One region of the Rhizobium sp. BK289 genome, then DNA from elsewhere that is predicted to be linked to it. Evidence: predicted binding sites of a transcription regulator. Region 1 holds the regulator's gene; each other region holds the start of a gene.
What was found. The regulator LexA, encoded in region 1, represses DNA repair genes until DNA is damaged. The targets are predictions, from matches to a motif close to TGTTCNNNNTGTGTTCNG.
Positions count from the first base shown of each region.

Region 1 (7,149 bases):
GTCTCGCCGGCGCCGATACGCAGAAAACGATCCTGTTGCTGCCCGGATCGCGCGCATCGGAGATCCGGCAGCTTCTTCCGGTTTTTGAGCGGGCTACTGAAGAGCTTAGCCGGCGAAACGATAATATTCGTTTTCTATTGCCGACTGTACCGCGGCAGGAAGCTTTGGTGCGTTCTCTTGTCGGAAATTGGCAGGTCAAGCCGGATATCGTCGTCGGCCAGGATGCCAAATGGAGCGCTTTTGCTAAGGCTGATGCCGCCATGGCAGCCTCCGGCACCGTGATTCTGGAACTGGGGCTTGCCGGGGTTCCCGTGGTCTCGACCTACAAAACGGAATGGCTGGCGAAGTTTGTGCTCTCGCGCATCAAGATATGGACGGCCGCCCTGCCGAACCTGATCGCCGATTACGCTGTCCTGCCCGAGCTGATCAACGATGTTCTGCGGCCAGGAATGCTCGTTCGCTATATGGAGCGCCTGGCGAACGACACGCCGGAGCGCGCCGCGATGCTTGCTGGTTACGATCTCGTTTGGGAGCGAATGCAGACGCAGGAGCCCCCCGGCGATAAGGCGGCGCAGATCGTTCTGGATATGCTAGCTCATAAAAAAACCGGTCATCTCTGACCGGTTTTTTGTTTCAATACCGAAGCTTAGCGCTTGGAAACAGGCACATATTCGCGCAGCGGTGCACCGGTGTAGAGCTGCCGCGGACGGCCGATGCGCTGATGCGGATCCTCGATCATTTCGTTCCACTGAGCGATCCAGCCGACGGTGCGGGCGAGAGCGAACAGAACGGTGAACATGGTCGTGGGGAAGCCGAGAGCCTTCAGCGTGATGCCGGAGTAGAAGTCGACGTTCGGATAGAGCTTCTTCTCGATGAAATATTCATCCGTCAGAGCGATGCGTTCGAGCTCGATTGCGATGTCGAGCAACGGGTCGTCCTTGATGCCGAGCTCGCCCAGAACCTCATGCGCCGTCTTCTGCATGATCTTGGCGCGCGGATCGTAGTTCTTATAGACGCGATGACCAAAGCCCATCAGGCGGAACGGATCGTTCTTGTCCTTGGCGCGGGCGATGAATTCCGGAATGCGGTCGACGGTGCCGATCTCATTCAGCATGTTCAGCGCGGCTTCGTTGGCGCCGCCGTGGGCCGGACCCCAGAGGCAGGCAATGCCTGCTGCAATGCAGGCGAACGGGTTGGCGCCGGAAGAGCCCGCCAGGCGAACCGTCGAGGTCGATGCGTTCTGCTCATGGTCGGCATGCAGGATGAAGATGCGGTCCATGGCGCGGGCGAGCACCGGATTGACGACATAGTCTTCGCACGGAACAGCAAAGCACATGCGCAGGAAGTTGGACGCATAGTCGAGATCGTTCTTCGGATAAACGAAGGGCTGGCCGATATGGTACTTGTAGGCCATGGCGGCGAGCGTCGGCATCTTGGCGATCATGCGCAGGCTTGCGACCATGCGCTGGTGCGGATCGGTGATGTCGGTCGAGTCGTGATAGAAAGCCGAGAGCGCGCCGACGCAGCCGCACATGACGGCCATCGGATGGGCGTCGCGGCGGAAGCCGGTGAAGAAGCGCGACATCTGCTCATGCACCATCGTGTGGTGGGTCACGCGATAGTCGAAGTCCTTCTTCTGCGCCGTCGTCGGCAGCTCGCCGTAAAGCAGCAGGTAGCAGACTTCGAGGAAATCGCCATGTTCGGCCAGCTGATCGATTGGATAGCCGCGATGCAGCAGAACGCCTTCGTCGCCATCGATATAGGTGATGCTGGACTCGCACGATGCGGTCGAGGTGAAGCCAGGATCGTAAGTGAAAGTGGAGGTGTTCTTATAAAGGGCACCAATATCAATGACACTTGGGCCGATGGTTCCGGTTTTCACCGGCAAATCCACCGTCTTTTCACCCCAAGTTAGTTTCGCGCTTTGTTCCGTCATGCTGATCCTCCAAGATTTGGCGGGATTGACGCCATAAAAAGCGCCAAAAGGTTAAGCGACTACCGACTAGCTATATGATCCAGAGCCTAATGCCAAGTTATCCCATTGCCGAATTGTGCAATGCGGTATCAACTTTTGGGCACTGCGGTAGCGTCATTGACAAGGCTGCGCAGGGAAACCGCCTCTATTTCGTTTCTCTCATGCCGATTTCGGTTGAAATCACTGCATGGTGACGGCAAAAATCGCGCCGAAGCTGTGGTTTTGTATGGGGGCGGTGGCGAGTGCCTAATTTGGAGGCAACGGAGCAGCGGGAAGAAGGCCGGAATGTCGCTGCGCCCTCGCAGCTTCGCCTGCTGTTGCGACGATCATGCTTCGCGCCAAAGTGCGGCAAGGAGCGCGGACGCAGGATCAGGCGCCGTTGGCTTCGCGTCTCCTTCTGGTCGCGGGCCGCATTGGAGGAAGCGTTGCTCGACTGGTCGAAGAGGAGGCGACACACGGCCGCGCCATCCTTTTCGCGTCGATCTATATGGGCCTTGGTGCCATCTTCTGGTTCAAGGCTAGTAGCGATCCGCCTCCGCAAGCCGTGCTGGCGGGCCTCTGTGTCTTTGCCGCCAGCTTCGCGCTCCGGCGGGAAGCGGGTAGGCTGTCTCGCCACCTGCTTTTCGCCGGCATGCTTATTTGCCTCGGCATGGCGCTGGCGCAATGGGAAAGTTGGCGGGTTTCCACTGTGATGCTCGACTCGGCGGTGACGACGACCGTCACCGGCCGCGTCGAGCGGCGCGAATCCTATGACAATGGAGGCTGGCGCTATGTCGTCCGGGTCGAGACGACGGAAAAGCCTACGATTCGCCGTTCGCCGGAACGGGTCACGATCTTCATACGCAAGCAGGCGAAGCCGTTCGATCTCGGCGATCGCATCCAGGGCAAGGCGCGTCTGACACCGCCGTCCGGGCCTGCTCTGCCTGACCTCAATGATTTCGCCTTCAGTTCCTATTTCAATGGAATCGGTGCGAACGGTTTCGCCTATGGCAACCCGACCTTATTGTCTCCATCCGGTGATGGCGTTGCAGATTCGCCGCTGGATAAGGCCGATATCTGGCTCGCCGGCCTGCGCAACGGCATCGGAGACAGGATCCGGGAAACCTTGCCGGGAGATACGGGCGCCTTTGCGGCAGCGCTTGTCACCGATGAGAGACGTGCGATCTCAAAGGATACGACCGAGTCGCTGCGAATTGCCGGTCTCACTCACATCATCGCAATTTCAGGGCTGAACATGGCGCTGTCGGCCGGCATCTTCTACGTCGGCCTGCGCTATCTGTTCAGCTTGTTTCCGGGAGTTGCTCAGGCCTGGCCGACCAAGAAGTTCGCGGCCTTCGGCGCGCTTTTGACGGTAACGGCCTATTACCTGATTTCAGGCTTCGGCGTATCCGCCGAACGCGCTTTCATCATGATGGCGATCATGCTGGTGGCCGTACTTTTCGATCGGCCGTCGCTCAGCCTTCGCAATGTCGCGCTATCCGCCATCGTCATCCTCATTCTGTCGCCGTCGCAGGTGCTCGGCCCAAGCTTCCAGATGTCGTATGCAGCGACGCTGGCGTTGGTGTCGGGCTATTCGCTGTGGAAACGGCGGCGGCACCGCGAAAACATCCTCTCGCGGATCCGTCTGATAAGCCCGCTGCTCTTCGTGTCGCGCTTCTTCGGTGGCGTGTTGTCGACCTCGTTCATCGGCGGTGCATCGACGGCCATCTTTTCGATCGAGCATTTTCACCGGCTGGCGACATACGGTCTCGCCGCCAACCTTGCGGCCATGCCGGTCGTCTCCTTCATTGTCATGCCGTTCGGCATGGCCGCAATGCTGCTGATGCCTATCGGCCTGGACGGGCCGTTTTGGAACGTCACCGGCGAGGGACTGGAACTAGTCATCCTGATCGCCAAAACTGTGGCCGGTTGGGGAGGCGACATCACCTTCGGCCGCCAACCCGGCTGGCTGATGCCGACCTTCATTGCCGGCTTTCTGATCATGACCGTGCTGCGGACCCGGCTTCGCCATTTAGGCTTGCTGTTGCTGCTTTCATCCATCGGCGTGGCGGCATTCGGCTCAGGTGTGCCGAAGCCGGATCTGATGATTTCCGAAGATGGTGTCCTGGTTGCGTTGCGACAGGACGATATACTCGCCACAAATCGCGAAAGGCCGCAGGTCTTCATTTTCGAACAATGGCAGAAGGCGCTGGTCGCAACCGAACATCAGCCACCCACCATGCTCCCCGCTGATGACCGGCTTCCGCAGATCAATAAGACGACCGATCGCCGCCGCCGGTTAAGCAGGGAAGAGCAAAATGCAGTCCGCAAGGCGATGGAGGAGGCTCTGGATCGGACAATGCAGGGAAGTTTCGCCTGTCAGAAGGGCGCATGGTGCGTGGCGATGCTCGACAACGGCGCCATGTTGGTCACCATCGAAAATGCCGCCTATCTGCCGCCGGCTTGCGATACCGCAAACATCGTCGTCACGCCGATCCGGCTACGACTTGATTATTGCCGTTCCGGCCGCAATGCTCATAACCGGTGCGACATTGCGCAAAACCGGGTCCATCGAAATGACGCTCACGGCCGATAAGCCTATTGTCTCTGTCGCTTTCGAAAACCCTCAGCGACCATGGACCAGGCACCGAACCTATGATTGGCGCACCGGCAAATTCGGTACGCCACCTGCGCAGATATCACCCGTCAATGATAGTCCAACTGTTGGTGATAACTCGTCTGTCAATGATAGCGCCGAATAAGCCCTACAAGCTTGCCCTGGACCTTGACGCGATCCGGCCCGAAGATACGGGTTTCATAGGCCGGATTGGCGGCTTCCAATGCGATGGAAGCGCCCTTGCGGCGGAATCGCTTCAGCGTTGCCTCTTCGTCGTCGACGAGCGCAACGACGATATCACCGGGATTGGCTGTCGTCGAATTGCGGATGATGACCGTATCGCCATCGAAAATTCCGGCGTCGATCATCGAATCGCCCCTGACCTCCAGCGCATAATGCTCGCCGGAGCCGAGCATATCGGCGGGAACGGTAATGTCGTGCGTGTTGTTCTGAATGGCGGAAATCGGAACGCCGGCGGCGATGCGCCCCATGACCGGTACCGATGCGGAACTATTGTGCTCGTCGTTGGCAACCTTTGCCGGGGCTGGAGGCGCGACTGGCTGGGGTTTGCCGAGGCTGCCCTCGATAATGCTCGGTGAAAAGCCGCGTCGTGGCTGCAGGCTTGAATTATAGGCCTCCGGCAGCTTGATGACTTCGAGTGCCCGCGCCCGATTGGGCAGGCGGCGAATGAAGCCGCGCTCCTCGAGCGCGGTGATCAGACGGTGAATGCCGGATTTGGATGCCAGATCCAGTGCGTCCTTCATTTCGTCGAAAGATGGCGGGACACCGGATTCCTTCATTCGCTCGTGAATGAAGAGAAGCAGTTCCTGCTGCTTGCGCGTCAACATCGTCTTGGAACCCCAAATCAAGAAAATCGTCGTGAAACAAATCCAGAACGGACACTATATGTTCCATATGTGTTCTGCAAGTGCTTAAATTTCGGTAAAGCTTCGCGGAGCCTATCAAATATTTGCCGCCATCGACTGGATCGCTTGAAATTCCTTGCGAATTATATCCGCGCTAATTCATCGATAAATATGAGAAATGCCGCTTTGTTCGCCTTATGGACGATTCACCTCAATCCTGCTCTGCTCGTGTGCGAATGAAGACGGCGACTGGCACATAACTCGACCGCAGTTGAGAATCAGTGCGCTCGGGTTGCCGCAGTTGCGTCCGGCCCACGTTCTCCTGCGCTTTCACGGGCTTGGCTTTCGGCTTGAATTGAGCATTGTATGAGCGCAAATCTGCTTTTGCAGGCAAACAAGGGAGGACCATGACTTTGTCGCCGCATCCGCTGGATCATCTCGTGCTGCCGACCGTCAACATCGCTCTGGCGCGGGAGCGCCTGGGCAAGCTTGGCTTCACGGTCGCACCGGATGCGCGCCACCCCTTCGGCACTGAAAATGCCTGTGTGTTCCTTGCCGACAAGACCTATCTCGAACCGTTGGGCGTGGCCTCGCAGGAGCAATGCGAGACGAGCATTGCCGACGGCAATGTCTTTGTTGCGCGCGACCAAGCCTATCGCTTCCGCGTTGCCGAGGATGGTTTTTCGGCCCTGGTTTTCGGCACGGACGATGCTGTCGGCGATGATGGGCGTTTCAAGGCGGCTGGGATTTCGGCTGGACCCATGCTGGATTTCTCCCGGCCGATGAAGATGCCGGATGGAACGGAACCCACGGCCGGTTTTCGCCTCGCATTTGCGGCGGATCTGCGTGCGCCGGATTTCCTGGCCTTCTGCTGCCAGCGCATCAATCCGCTGCCGGCCGATCGCAGCGTACTCGAGCGTCACAAAAACGGGGTGACCGGCATTGCGCGGGTGGCGCTTTCCGCGCTGAAACCGGCGGTGTATCGCAGCTTTTTCGAAGAGGTCGTTGGCGGTCCGCGGATCTTGGAGCATTCCTTCGGCCTGACGATCAAGGCGGCCAATGTCGATGTCGAAGTTTTGACGCCGGAAGGAATGGAAGCATTCTACGATTTGCCGGTCCATACCAGCGATCCCGGGCTGCGCGCACGCGCAATCCTTTTCAAAACGCGCGATCTTTCCGTGACATCGTCGCATTTCGCTGCTAACGGCGTCACCTACACGCGTAAGAACAATCGTATACTGGCAAGGCTGGCGCCCGGACAGGGCGCATTGTTCGCCTTCGAGGAGATAGCATGACCACGAATTCCGAAGTCACCGTCGGTGAGGGTGCCTCCAAGGTCCTCTTTTCCAACAGCGCCAAGCTGTCGCTGATTGCCGGCCCCTGCCAGATGGAAAGCCGCGACCATGCTTTCATGGTTGCCGGCGTCCTGAAGGAACTCTGCGGCAAGCTCGGCATCGGCCTTGTCTACAAGTCGTCCTTCGACAAGGCCAACCGTACGTCACTGTCGGGCAAGCGCGGCATCGGCCTGGAAAAGGCGCTGGAGGTCTTTGCCGACCTCAAGAAGGAATATGGCTTTCCGGTTTTGACCGACATCCACACGGAAGAGCAGTGCGCCATCGTTTCCAAGACGGTCGATATCCTGCAGATCCCGGCCTTCCTGTCGCGCCAGACCGATCTTCTTGTTGCCGCGGCCAAGACCGGCCGTGTCGTCA
Region 1 is NZ_JACHZO010000009.1:143,344-150,492, reverse strand. Features, by position in the region: gene lpxB (lipid-A-disaccharide synthase) at 1-620, shown strand, start outside; gene gltA (citrate synthase) at 647-1,936, opposite strand; gene FHT84_RS19000 (ComEC/Rec2 family competence protein) at 2,355-4,550, shown strand; gene lexA (transcriptional repressor LexA) at 4,697-5,419, opposite strand; gene FHT84_RS18990 (VOC family protein) at 5,845-6,732, shown strand; gene kdsA (3-deoxy-8-phosphooctulonate synthase) at 6,729-7,149, shown strand, end outside.

Region 2 (7,149 bases), on a different contig from region 1:
CGCCGGACGGCGATGTCACGCCCTTCGGCGTCAATCCGCGCGTCAAGGCATACACGATCTCGGGTATCTTCGAGGTCGGCATGTCGGAATATGATTCTTCGGTCGTTTTCATGCCGCTGGAGGAGGCGCAGGTCTTCTTCAACGCCGAAGGCATCGTCGAAAAGATCGAGCTCTTCATCACCAATCCCGACGATGTCGATGAGCTGCGGCCGAAGATCGAAGAAGCCGCCGGGCGACAGATCTTCCTGACGGACTGGCGGCAGGTCAATGCCACTTTCTTCTCGGCCCTGCAGGTCGAGCGCAATACCATGTTCATGATCCTGACGCTGATCGTCCTTGTCGCAGCCCTGAATATCATCTCCGGCCTGATCATGCTGGTGAAGGACAAAGGCAGCGATATTGCCATCCTGCGCACCATGGGTGCGACATCGGGCGCCATCATGCGTATCTTTTTCATGACAGGCGCGGCCATCGGCGTCGTCGGCACGCTTGCGGGTGTGATCCTCGGCGTTGTGGTCTGCCTGAATATCGAGTCCATCCGTCAGTTTTTCTCCTGGATTTCGGGTACCGTGATCTTCAATCCGGAAGTCTATTTCCTCAGCAAATTGCCGGCTCAGATGAATCTCGGTGAGACCGTCTCGGTTGTGGTGATGGCTCTCACGCTTTCCTTCCTTGCTACGATCTTTCCGGCCTGGCGTGCCTCGCGGCTCGATCCGGTGCAGGCGTTGCGCTACGAATAAGGAATTCGCATTTGATGAAACGCAACGTCGTTCTCCAGCTTTCGGGCGTGGAGCGTCATTACGGGCAGGGTGAGACGCGCCTGTCGATCCTGAAGGGGGCAGATTTCGCCTTGCGCAGCGGTGAGATCGTCGCGCTGGTGGCGCCTTCAGGAACGGGCAAGTCGACGCTGCTGCACGTGGCTGGTCTGCTGGAGCATCCCGATGGCGGCGAGGTGGTCGTCAATGGCCAGGCCTGCGAGGCCTTGTCCGACGATAGGCGCACGGCGGTGCGCCGCAGCGAGATCGGCTTCGTCTATCAGTTCCATCATCTGTTGCCCGAGTTCTCAGCGCTCGAGAACATCATGATGCCGCAGCTCATTTCCGGCCTCTCGCGCAAGGATGCGAGCGAGCGGGCCGCCCAGCTTCTCGACTATATGCGCATCGGCCATCGCGCCGATCACCGCCCGGCGGAGCTGTCCGGTGGCGAGCAGCAGCGCGTCGCGATCGCCCGCGCCGTCGCCAACGCGCCGCTGGTGCTGCTGGCGGATGAACCCACCGGCAACCTCGATCCGGCGACCGCGCATTACGTCTTCGATGCTCTGGAGGCGCTGGTGCGCCAGTCGGGTCTTGCTGCCTTGATCGCCACCCATAATCACGAACTCGCCGCTCGCATGGATCGCCGCGTCACCCTAAGCGAAGGCAAGGTGGTCGAGGTCTGATCGCCCGTTGAAGCAATTCCAGGAACAGTGCTGCGTGGTTTTCCATCCGGAATTGTGAGATCACGAAGATATAGAGCGGTTCCGTGATTTCGAGAAACGCTGCGCCGCTCTAAGGTACGATCAGGCCGCCGCGATAATCCAGTTCATAGGCCTTGCGGTCCTTCACCATGATGGCCTCATGGCCGGTGAAGTGGTTGCACGACCCGGTGCTGCGGTCGATATAGCGGCCGTAGGCATGTTCGAACTCGAAGCCGCCGAGAAAGCGCTTTTCATCGAGATAGAGACGCAGAAGTGCCGCCTTGATGACCATGCCGGCGCGGGTGCCGTCGATCAGATCAGGCTCGACGATATGGCCGAAATAATTCATGGCCCAGACCGGCTCGCCGTCACACCACACAAGCTCCTGTCCGGCGAAGTCCGTGCCGCCGAAATAGCTGTCGAGATAGCGCCAGCGGCCGCTTGTATAGCCGATATCATGTGAGCCGCTGCGGCAGGACGGCAGCCTCTCGCCATCGCCGACATAGGTCTCCGCTTTGGCGATGACAATAAAATCGTTCAGCTCGGCAAGATCCGGCATGACCCTCTCCATTTTGGTGAGGGGGTAGGATGCCATTCAACGTTGGGCTTGTAAAGAACAAAAAGAGAACATGCGCTAGCGATACCCGCTTTCGCAGGCCTTCTGGCCGAGATCGTCCTGCCAGTTTTGGATGGTCACGGTCTTGGCATCGGCCTTCAGCGCCTTACCATCCTTGGTCACCTTGCCGGTCAAAACGTTATAGTCGCAGCTGTGACTGTTGTCCGGTTCGAGCGTGTCGCGGGAGTCGTAGGTGTAGCCGGCCACCACGAAGTTGTTGTTGCGATAGGCGAGCGTCAATGTCTGAGTCCAGCGATCGCGGCCGATGGCGTCATTCTGCGATGCGATCGCGATCGAGCCGTTTGGGAGCGCCGAGATCGACGGCTCCTGGCCGACGATGCCGCCGGGTTCGACGCTGCCCCATATTTTGTTCGGAGCGCTTGCGGCGAGCTTCAGCAAGGAGTGTTCGTCATCGCGCAGGTAGATATGGATGCCGATCGGATTGTCGGCCTGATCATCCGGAGAGGGCGCCACCAGAAGTGCGAGATCCGGTTTGCCATCCTTGTTCCAATCGCCAATCGCGGCGTCGATGATGCGGCCGGGCGCTATCGCATCTTCAGCGCGGGCCGTAGTTGTCAGCGAAAGGAGAATGAGAGCGCAGGCAAGTGATTTCATCGTGGTCTCCCTGTTCGCATCTCAATAGCGCCGGGCATTTCCGGCGTCCATCGGAGAACGGAAAAGTCGTGCGATGAAATTTATTGATGCTCCTATTGACTTTCGAACAAAAACAGAACAGAAAAGAAACATAACGAGTAAGGAGCGCGTAAATGACCGATATCATTCGAGACGTTGCAGCATTCACCTCCATCGTCATGTTCGTCACCAGCTTTTCCCTCATCATGATGGCGATGTAAGTTTTATCCCCATTTGCTCTTGCTGTTCCCATATTTGATGGGAGCAACTTATGGACTTTACGATCCGCAATGCCGACAATAACACCGATTCATGTGGGCATGCGGAAGGGTTTGAGATGGCGGATATGGGTGGCAGCGGCGTGGCAGCGCCGGCCGGTGAGATGCCGGAATTCGTGCACCTCAGGGTTCATTCCGCTTATTCGCTGCTAGAGGGCGCGCTGCCGCTCAAGAAGATATTGGCCAAGGCTGCCAGCGACAGCCAGCCGGCCATCGCCATTACCGATACCAACAATCTCTTCGTTGCTCTCGAATTCTCGCAGAAGGCGATGGACGAAGGTCTGCAGCCGATCATCGGCTGCCAGGTATCGATCGACATGGAAGATGGCAGCGAAAGTGAGAAACGCGGGCCGCAGCAGGCGCTCGCCAAGCTGCCGTCCATCGTGCTGCTTGCTGCGACCGAGCGGGGCTATGAACGCCTTGTCGATCTTGTCAGCCGCGCCTATCTCGGCGGCGAGGGCAACAGTGCCGTTCACATCACCAGCTCATGGCTGGAAGAGATCGGCACGGAAGGCATGATCGCGCTGACCGGCTCGTTGAGCGGGCCGATCGATATGGCGCTGAAGGAGGGGCATGCCGCGCAGGCGCTCTCCCGTCTGCTGACCTTGAAACGCCTGTTCGGTGACCGGCTATATCTCGAATTGCAGCGCCATGGCGCCTATGATCGCCGCCATGAGCAGAAGATGATCGCGATGGCCTACGAGCATGAGATTCCGCTGGTCGCGACCAACGAGGCCTTTTTCCCGACGCGTGACGATTACGACGCGCATGACGCGCTGATGGCGGTGGCTCATAACGCCATCGTCTCGGACGATACGCGTTTTCGTCTGACGCCGGATCATTATCTCAAGAGCCGAGCCGACATGGCGAAGCTTTTCGCCAATCTGCCGGAGGCGCTGGAAAATACGGTCGAGATCGCTCGCCGCTGCTCCTTCATCCTGAAGACCCGCAAGCCGATCCTGCCGCGTTTCACCGGCGCGACCGATGATGCGGAGGAGGCCGAGCGCGCCGAGTCGGCAGAGCTGCGCGCCCAGGCCGTCGAGGGGCTCGACCAGCGTCTCGCCTCGCTCGGCATGGCGCCAGGCTATGAGGAAAAGGATTATCGCGAGCGCCTGGAGTTCGAACTCAGCGTCATCGAGCGCATGAAGTTCCCCGGCTACTTCCTGATCGTTTCGGACTTCATCAAATGGGCCAAGCGGCATGATATCCCGGTCGGGCCGGGCCGCGGCTCGGGTGCGGGCTCGCTGGTCGCCTACGCACTCACCATCACCGACGTCGATCCGCTGCGCTTCTCGCTGCTGTTCGAGCGCTTCCTCAATCCGGAACGCGTCTCGATGCCGGACTTCGATATCGACTTCTGCCAGGATCGGCGTGAAGAGGTGATCCGCTACGTGCAGGCCAAATATGGCCGCGAACAGGTGGCGCAGATCATCACCTTCGGTTCGCTGCAGGCGCGCGCCGCCCTTCGCGACGTCGGCCGCGTGCTGGAAATGCCCTACGGCCAGGTCGACAAGATCTGCAAGCTCGTGCCGAACAATCCCGCCAATCCGACCCCACTCAGCAAGGCGATCGAGGAGGAGCCGCGCCTGCAGGAGGAGGCGGACAAGGAGCCGGTCGTCGCCCGGCTTCTCGACATCGCCCAGAAGATCGAAGGCCTCTATCGCCACGCCTCGACCCACGCCGCCGGTATCGTCATCGGCGACCGCCCGCTTTCGAAGCTGGTGCCGATGTATCGCGACCCGCGTTCCGATATGCCGGTCACCCAGTTCAACATGAAATGGGTGGAGCAGGCCGGCCTCGTGAAGTTCGACTTCCTTGGCCTCAAGACTCTGACCGTCCTGAAGACGGCGGTCGATTTCGTCGCCAAGCGCGACATCTCGATCGATCTCGCCAGCATCCCGCTCGACGACAAGAAAACTTACGACATGCTCTCGCGCGGCGAGACGGTCGGCGTGTTCCAGGTGGAAAGTGCGGGCATGCGCAAGGCGCTGATCGGCATGCGCCCGGACTGCATCGAGGATATCATCGCGCTGGTTGCCCTCTATCGCCCCGGCCCGATGGAGAATATTCCGGTTTATAATGCCCGCAAGCATGGCGAGGAGGAGATCGAGTCGATCCACCCGAAGATCGATTACCTGCTGAAAGAAACGCAAGGCGTCATCGTCTACCAGGAGCAGGTGATGCAGGTCGCCCAGGTGCTCTCCGGCTATTCGCTCGGTGAAGCCGATCTTCTGCGCCGCGCCATGGGTAAGAAGATCAAGGCGGAGATGGACCAGCAGCGCGAGCGCTTCGTTGATGGCGCCATCAAGAACGGCGTGTCGAAGGGGCAGGCCGACGTTATCTTCGATCTGCTCGCCAAGTTCGCCAATTACGGCTTCAACAAGTCGCACGCCGCAGCCTACGCCATTGTCTCCTACCAGACCGCCTATATGAAGGCGCACTATCCGGTGGAGTTCCTGGCAGCGTCGATGACGCTCGATATGTCCAATACCGAGAAAGTCAACGACTTCCGCCAGGATGCCAAGCGCCTGGGCATCGAGGTCATCGCGCCCTCGGTGCAGACCTCTTTCCGCCATTTCGAAACGGGTGACAACCGCATCTATTATGCGCTGGCGGCCATCAAGGGTGTGGGCGAATCCGCCGTTGATCACATTGTCGAGGTGCGCGGCGATCAGCCCTTTGCCAGCATCGAGGATTTCTGCCTTCGCATCGATCCCAAGCAGATCAACCGCCGCGTTCTGGAAAGCCTGATCTGCGCCGGCGCCTTCGACTGCTTCGAGATCGATCGCGCGCAGCTGATCGCCGGCCTGGATCGCATCATGGGCTATGCCCAGGTCGCGCAGGAAAACAAGCGCAGCGGCCAGCACGACATGTTCGGAAGTGCGGCCTCCGGTCCGGAAAAGATCGTGTTTCCGCCCTATACGCCCTGGCTTGCTTCGGAGCGGCTACTGCGCGAATTCCAGGTGCTCGGCTTCTATCTGACGGCGCATCCGCTCGACACTTATAAGAGCGTGCTCGACAAGATGCGGGTACAGCCCTTCGCCGAGTTCTCGGCCGCGGTGAAACAGGGCGCCAGCAACGGACGTTTGGCCGGCACGGTGATCTCGAAGCAGGAGCGCAAGACGCGCACCGGCAACAAGATGGGTATCTTCGTCTTTTCCGATGCATCTGGTCAGTTCGAAGCGGTGCTCTTCTCGGAGACGCTCAACCAGTATCGTGATGTGCTCGAAGTCGGAAAATCCTTCGTTATAACAGCCCAGGCGGATGAGCGTCCGGAAGGCATCAGCCTGCGCCTGCAGACGGCGCAGTCGCTGGAGGAGAAGTCGCTACAGATGCAGAAGGCACTGCGCGTCTATGTCCGCGATTCCGGGCCGCTGAAAGCCGTTGCCGCGCATCTGAATGCCAAAGGTGACGGCCTCGTCTCCTTCATCGTCATCAAGGAGGAGGGGTTGCGCGAGGTCGAGGTGGCGCTGCCGGAGAAATATCGCATCACGCCGGAAATTGCCGCCGCCTTGCGTACAGCGCCTGGTGTCATCGATGTGGAGCTGGTTTAGCCCTTTTTCCCAAGCGCACCATTGTTGGTGATGGTGATGAAATCGGTCCCGTTACCGGTTTCCGGTCCAACGCCGGTGTCGGAAATCGTCAGCGAGGATCCGGCCGTCAGCAAATCCTCGATGCGGTGGCGGACGTCGTCGGGAATGGTGATGCGGGCAAACGCCTGTCCGGCCGCATCGAGCGATTGCGATTGCTCCTCGCTGGTGATGCCGTACCGCTTCTTCGTCTGCATGCTGAGATCTTCTTCGAGCGTCATGCCGAACCAGTCTGCCTTGCCGCTGATCCGGTCGATGGCGTTGGCTGTGAAGAAATGCACGCCGAGCGCCTCTTGCGGCTCGGCGATGATGGCGGGGCCTTCGAAGAGCGGCTTGAAGTTCTGGCGGACCATGATCGCGCCGTTCGGCGGTTCGCCCTTGCCGGCGGCAGCATAGACCGCTTTCATCAGCGCGGGGCTGACAAGACTGCCCGTCGTCTTGATGTCATGCGCTTTCCTGAAATCTTCGATCGCCTGCACCGTTGCCGGCCCGAGCATGCCGTCGGGCGTTCCGGTAATAAAACCCATCCCATTCAGAATGGTCTGGAGGTCACGCACATTCTCGCGCAGGCCGCGC
Region 2 is NZ_JACHZO010000017.1:46,253-53,401, forward strand. Features, by position in the region: gene FHT84_RS26130 (lipoprotein-releasing ABC transporter permease subunit) at 1-740, shown strand, start outside; gene FHT84_RS26135 (ABC transporter ATP-binding protein) at 755-1,438, shown strand; gene FHT84_RS26140 (DUF5680 domain-containing protein) at 1,548-2,015, opposite strand; gene FHT84_RS26145 (hypothetical protein) at 2,091-2,687, opposite strand; gene dnaE (DNA polymerase III subunit alpha) at 3,043-6,537, shown strand; gene FHT84_RS26155 (L,D-transpeptidase family protein) at 6,534-7,149, opposite strand, start outside.
Region 2: the regulator LexA is predicted to act here: its motif matches at 2,790-2,807, upstream of dnaE (DNA polymerase III subunit alpha).

Region 3 (7,149 bases), on a different contig from region 1:
CCAGCCTTGCCGCCGATGTGCAGCACATAGAGGCTGTCGAAATCCTTGCCATGCCATTTCGGCACTGCTTTTTCATCGCCACCATTCTCGCTCATCAGCTGGCGGGCGAGATCGACGATCTGCTTATGTTCCCAGGCGACGAAGATGAGCTTGCCGGCATAGACTGGCTTCTTCAGCTCGGCTTTCAGATCATCGATGTCCTCATAGCCGAAGCTGGTATCAACAGGCAGCCCGAACGCAACGGCAGTCGGCTCGATGGTGGCGAGCGGACGGATATAGTCGTAGGAGATGCCTGAATCCTCCTTCCGCTTCGACGGATCCGGCGCAAAGATCGCCGCAGGCTTGCCGAAGAGCTTGCTGAGCACCGGCGGCAGGGCAAGCGACCGGTTAAGACCTTGGCAGCTCAGCTGGCCGAGACCTGCTTCTGGCTTTTCGCCATGGCGCATGAAGACGATCGTCTGCGTTCCCTTCTCTGCCGCCAAAGCGAGCGGCGCTAGGCTTGCGAGCGAGGCGAGCGTCAGAAGACCGACGATGACGGCTCGCATCAGCGCTGCGCCTCGAAAGCCATTCGTACGGCGAGCCCGGCCAGCACCGTGCCCATCAGCCAGCGCTGCACCAGCATGAAGGACGGGCGGCTTGAGAAGAACAGCGAGACGGAGCCGGCCGTCAGCGCAAAGATGGAATTGAGCGTGAGGCTGACAGCAATATGGGTAAAGCCGAAAATGACGGATTGGCTGAAGACGCTGCCGTTAGCGGGATCAATGAACTGCGGCAGCAGCGAAAGATAGAGGACCGCGACCTTCGGGTTCAGCAGACTGGTCACCAGGCCCATAGCGAAGAGTTTGCGCGGCCCATCTTTTGGGAGATCGCGGACCTGAAAGGCGGACCGACCGCCCGGCTTCAAGGCATTCCAGGCGAGCCAAGCGAGATAGGCCGCACCGACAAGACGCAGCGCGTCATAGGCAAAGGGCACGGCGAACAGGAAGGCCGTGATACCGAGCGCAGCCGAAAGCATATAGAAGACGAAGCCGAGCGCCACGCCGCCAAGCGAGATCAGTCCCGCCGCCGGCCCCTGCGAGATCGACCGCGACACCAGATAAATCATGTTCGGCCCTGGCGTCACCACCATTCCGACGGCGATCAGGGCAAAGGTGATGATACTGGTCAGATGCGGCATGGAGACTCCGGCGGAGAGAGGGCTTCAGAAGGAGATGTCGGTGGATGCGACCAGCTTGATTTCATGCGGCCCGGCATCGAAGCCGTCAAGCAGCATATTGTGGTGGGTGACAATCTCTTCGAAGCTCAGTTTGCCCATATCCGCCGTCGTGTGCCCGTCGGATATCAGCGAGACGTCGAAACCGAGCGAAACGGCGCGCCGCACGGTCGTATCGACGCAGAATTGGGTCATGCAGCCGCCGACGATGAGATGGGTGACGCCACGGCCCTTGAGCCGCACCTCCAGATCCGTCTCGAAGAAGGAATCGCAGCTCGTCTTGTGCACCACGACATCGCCGGCTTCAGGGGCGATTTCCCGGCGCAATTGCCAGCCTTCGCCGCGTTTCGCCAGGCGATGCCCTGGGGTGCCGTCATGCTGGACGATGAAGGCGGGAATGCCAGCGGCGCGGGCGCTGTGCTTCAGCGCCGCGAGCTTGGCGATAACAGCCTCCAACGCAGCATCGATATCAGGCTGACGCTCCGGCGTGCCGAGGCCGGTCAGGATGGAATTCTGAAGATCGATCAGGAGCAATGCGGAAGACATGATATCCTTGGGCAGAGCGGTTTCGACGCGTCGTCAACGCCTTGGTAGTATGTTCGCAGCATCAGCGCAATCGCTTGAAAACGCAAAGGTGGTGCGATAGAGCAGGCACCATCTGAGGAGGAAATAGTCATGACGCTCGCATCCCTGCTCGCCTATTGCGGCGCGCTCTTCGTCGCGGCGGCCATTCCCGGCCCGGGCATCACGGCAATCGTGGCGCGCGCCCTCGGCTCCGGCTTTCGCGAGACCTTCTTCATGGGCCTCGGCCTCGTGCTCGGCGACACCATCTACCTGACGGCGGTCGTTCTCGGGCTTGCCTTTGTCGCGCAGACTTTCACCGAGGTCTTCATCCTCATCAAGATCGCCGGTGCGCTTTATCTCGGCTATATCGCCTGGAAGCTCTGGACAGCGGGCCTGCTTGCAACCGACGTTGCCGCGAAGAAATCGAACGGCGCCGGCATGTCCTTCCTCTCCGGCCTGCTTGTCACGCTCGGCAACCCCAAGACCATGCTTTTCTATGTCGCGCTGGTGCCGACCCTGATCGATATCGGCAGCATCGGGCTGCGCGAATATGCGACGCTGGTGGCGGCGACCTTCGTCGTCCTTCTGATCGTTCTCGTGCCCTATATGTTGCTGGCGTCGCGGGCGCGCACCTTCCTCAAGAAGCCGAGGGCGCTGCAGATCCTGAACCGGGTCGCGGCCAGCATCCTCGCCGCTACGGCCGCCTTCATCGCGGCACGTGCCGCGTGAAATAAACATCCCCGGAGAAAGGTTCCCGGAGATTCTTTTCTCACGGCCGATGCGGCACAAAGGGCGCGCACTCTGGTGTCCGCAGGCGTTTGATCCTATTGTCACCGCATAATTCAAACGTAGGGAGAGCTACCCATGTCCGACACCCGCAAACCCGGTCGCGGCCGCGTCTATACCTCGATCACCGAGACCATTGGTGACACGCCGATCGTCCGCCTCGACAAGCTGGCGAAGGAGAAGGGCGTCAAGGCCAACCTCCTGGCAAAGCTCGAGTTCTTCAATCCGATCGCGTCCGTGAAGGACCGCATCGGTGTCGCCATGATCGAGAGCCTGGAATCGCAGGGCAAGATTGCTCCCGGCAGGACCGTGCTGATCGAGCCGACCTCGGGCAATACCGGCATCGCGCTCGCCTTCGCCGCCGCCGCCAAGGGTTATCGCCTTATCCTCACCATGCCCGAGACCATGTCGATCGAGCGGCGCAAGATGCTGGCGCTGCTCGGCGCCGAGCTGGTGCTGACCGAGGGACCGAAGGGCATGAAGGGTGCGATCGCCAAGGCGGAAGAGCTGGCCTCGAGCCTGCCGGATGCGATCATTCCGCAGCAGTTCGAAAATCCCGCCAATCCGGAAATCCATCGCAAGACGACAGCCGAGGAAATCTGGAACGATACCGAAGGCAAGGTCGATATCTTCGTTGCCGGCATCGGCACTGGCGGCACGATCACCGGCGTCGGCCAAGTTCTGAAAGCCCGCAAGCCCGACATCAAGGTCATCGCTGTCGAGCCGACGGATTCGCCTGTTCTCTCCGGCGGCAATCCCGGCCCGCACAAGATCCAGGGCATCGGCGCCGGCTTCGCGCCGAAGATCCTCGACACTCATGTCTATGACGAGGTGGTCACCGTCAGCAATGACGAGGCGTTCCAGCAGGCGCGGCTCGTCGCCAAGCTCGAAGGCGTGCCAGTCGGTATTTCTTCGGGTGCAGCATTGACGGCCGCGATCAAGATCGGCCAGCGTCCCGAAAACGAAGGCAAGACCATCGTGGTCATCATCCCGTCCTTCGCCGAGCGTTATCTCTCGACGGCGCTGTTCGAAGGACTTGGCGGCTGAGTTAACGGCAGTAATTGATTGAGAAAGGGGTGCTGCGGCGCCCTTTTTATTTGAGCAGGCTGAAGGCGATCGGGTGCTGCAGAGTCTCGAATTGTCAGGCATGCGCGGTCAGTCGCTCGCCGGCAATCCGGTAGGAGATGGCTTCGGCAAGATGGATGCGCCCGACGGTCGGCTTGTCATCGAGATCGGCAAGGGTACGCGCCACCTTGAGAATGCGATGATAGCCACGGGCGGAGAATTTCATCTTCTCGGCCGCGTCGCGCAGCAATTGCAGGCCGGCGGCATCCGGCTCGGCGATGGTTTCGATCACCGCTGTCGAGCAGCGGGCGTTGGTGGCGACGTCCTTCATGCCGGCTCGTTCGAAGCGTTCCCGCTGCCGTTCGCGGGCGCGGGCGACGCGGAGCGCGACATCAGCACTGCTTTCCGAGGCTGTCGGCCGGATGAGGTCGGCGGCGGAGACCGCCGGCACGTCGATGCGGATATCGATACGATCGAGCAAGGGGCCGGAAATGCGGCCTTGATAATCGGATGCGCAACGCGGCCCACGGGCGCAGGTATGCCCCGGCTCGCCGGCCATGCCGCAACGACACGGGTTCATCGCCGCCACGAGCTGAATGCCGGCCGGATAGGAGACACGGTGGTTTGCTCTGGCGATGACGCATTCGCCGGTTTCCAGCGGCTGGCGCAGCGCATCGAGCGCCTGCGGCGAAAACTCCGGTAGTTCGTCAAGGAACAGAATGCCGTGATGGGCGAGCGACACTTCGCCTGGCCGAGCGCGAAAGCCGCCACCGACGAGCGCCGCCATAGTGGCGGAATGATGCGGCGCGCGATAAGGCCGCCGGTCCGAGAGCTTGCCGCCGGAAAGCTGACCGGCGATCGAATGGATCATCGACACTTCCAGCAGTTCATTCGTCGACAAGGGCGGCAGGATCGACGGCAGGCGCGAGGCGAGCATCGACTTGCCGGAGCCGGGAGGCCCGACGAAAAGCAGATTATGGCCGCCGGCGGCCGCCACTTCCAGGGCGCGCTTGGCGCTTTCCTGCCCCTTGATATCGGCGAGGTCGGGCAGGTTGGCGGCATTGGCGCGGACTGACGGTTCCGGCCGTGACAGGACCTGTGTGCCACGGAAATGATTGGCGAGCGCGATCAAACTACGCGGCGCCAGAATATCGATCTCCTTGCCGGCCCAGGCGGCTTCGGGGCCGCTTTCGGCCGGGCAGATCAGCCCTCTGCCCATGGCATTGGCGGCGATCGCGGCGGGAAGCGCGCCGGCAACGGGTGCAATCGTGCCATCCAGATTGAGTTCGCCGATAACGGTGTAGGACGACAGGGCATCAGCGGGGATCGCGCCGAGCGCCGCCATCAGCCCAAGCGCGATGGCAAGATCGAAGTGGCTGCCCTCCTTGGGCAGGTCCGCCGGCGCGAGATTGACCGTGACTTTCTTCGGCGGCAGGGCAAGGCCGGAGGCGTGCAGCGCCGCCTGAACCCGCTCCCGGCTCTCGGCCACCGCCTTGTCGGGCAGGCCGACGATATGCATCAGCACCTTGCCCGGCGCGATCATCACCTGCACTTCGACGGGTACGCCTTCGATCCCCTGAAACGCCACCGTACTGACGCGCGCTACCATGCCCTATCCCCTGTCGCCGAACCCGTTTGCCGTTACGTGCCCCGATCAGCAAACTTCGGGTTGCAATCTGGCATAAGACAAGGAATGAAACAAGAACAATAAACGAACAAAAATTTCACCCCGCATGTCGAAATTATCGACATGCGGGGGTAAATAGATCATTCAGCTGAAAGCGTGGCGGGAACTGCCGGTCAGGATCGCTTGGCTTCGATCGCATCCCAGAGCAGGCTGGCGATATCGGCGCCACCGAAGCGCTTGACTTCGCGGAGGCCGGTCGGCGACGTCACGTTGATCTCGGTCATATAGTCGCCGATGACGTCGATGCCGACGAGCAGGAAGCCGCGCTCCTTCAGGGCCGGTCCGATGCGCTTGCAGATTTCCTTCTCGCGCGCTGTCAGCTCGGTCGCTTCGGCGCGACCGCCCACATGCATGTTGGAGCGGGCGTCATGCTCGGCCGGCACGCGGTTGATCGCGCCGACGGCCTCGCCATCGACGAGGATGATGCGCTTGTCGCCCTTGCGCACGTCGGGGAGATATTGCTGGGCAATGAAGGGTTCGCGGAAGAGCTGGCCGAACATCTCGAGCAGGGACGAGAGATTGCGGTCGTCGCGGGTCGAGTGGAACACACCGGCGCCGCCATTGCCGTAGAGCGGCTTCAGGATGATATCGCCCATTTCATCGCGGAAACGGCGGATTTCAGCCGGATCGCGGGTGATCAGCGTCTTCGGCATGAGATCGGCGAATTCGGTGACGAAGATCTTTTCAGGCGAGTTGCGCACCCATGCCGGATCGTTGACGACGAGCGTCTTCGGATGGATGCGTTCGAGCAGATGTGTCGAGGTGATATAGGCCATGTCAAAGGGCGGGTCCTGGCGCAGCAGCACCACGTCCATCGTCGAGAGATCGACGCGCTCGGGTTCGCCGAGTTCGAAGTGATCGCCCTTGACGTCGCGCAGGATCATCGGCTCGACGGAGGCATAGATCCTGCCGTCGCGCATGCTCAGCCGCTCTGGCGTGTAATGGAAGAGCTTGTAGCCACGGTTCTGCGCCTCGAGGCTCATGGCGAAGGTGGAGTCACCCGCAATGTTGATGCTTTTCACATGGTCCATCTGGACCGCAACATTCTTGATACCAGCCATAATCAGCCCTCGCTCGGATTTGCGCACAGATGTAGGTCGGCCCGCATCCAAACGCAACGACTATTCAAGGGCTTCCGCCGGAGGTTTGCTCGACAGGCCTGCCGCACTCAGGCGGCAAGACCCTGTGCGCCGCCCTGGCGGACGAAGTTGCGCAGGCGATAAGCCATCGTCAGAGGCTTCGGGAACGGCTTGCGCAGAAAGGCGACCTTGCGCAGGTAGCGATCGATGCGCCATGTCGCCCAGGTGCCGCCGGCGAAATAGGCGACATCGCCGGCGCTGAGCGTCCGCTCGACGCCGTCTTCCGTAGTGATATGCACCTCACCCTCGAGGATCATCACCGTTTCGTCCCAGCCGAAATACCAGCGGAACTCGCCAGCGGTGCAATCCCACAACGCCGTCATCGCGGCATCGTCCTGCCCGCGCGAATGCTCGGCGATGCGGGCGACCGGATTACCCGACAAAACCCAGGAGGGTTCGATCGGCGACGGCTTCATTTCCATTTCGTTGCTGGCGCCAGCTACGAAGCTTTTCGACTGCGGCAGCGCGACTACGGCCGGGACGGCACGCGCGGCAAAAGCCGCCATGCTCGCCAACATCAGTTTCAAGACCATGCAATCCCCCAATTCCATGCGCGTCTGCGACCTCATCGCATGGAAGCGGTAACGGCGCGGTTCATGAAACCCAGCGCATTTTAACGATTGCAGCGATCAGGCTGAAAAGCCTTCGATCGTGCATACGACCATATCGTGGTCGGAGAGCGGCTTGCCCTCACC
Region 3 is NZ_JACHZO010000005.1:125,357-132,505, reverse strand. Features, by position in the region: gene FHT84_RS11450 (hypothetical protein) at 1-545, opposite strand, end outside; gene FHT84_RS11445 (LysE family translocator) at 545-1,177, opposite strand; gene FHT84_RS11440 (cysteine hydrolase family protein) at 1,202-1,759, opposite strand; gene FHT84_RS11435 (LysE family translocator) at 1,889-2,506, shown strand; gene cysK (cysteine synthase A) at 2,642-3,610, shown strand; gene FHT84_RS11425 (YifB family Mg chelatase-like AAA ATPase) at 3,705-5,237, opposite strand; gene gshB (glutathione synthase) at 5,429-6,376, opposite strand; gene FHT84_RS11415 (cupin domain-containing protein) at 6,484-6,987, opposite strand; gene FHT84_RS11410 (endonuclease/exonuclease/phosphatase family protein) at 7,084-7,149, opposite strand, start outside.
Region 3: the regulator LexA is predicted to act here: its motif matches at 5,329-5,346, upstream of FHT84_RS11425 (YifB family Mg chelatase-like AAA ATPase).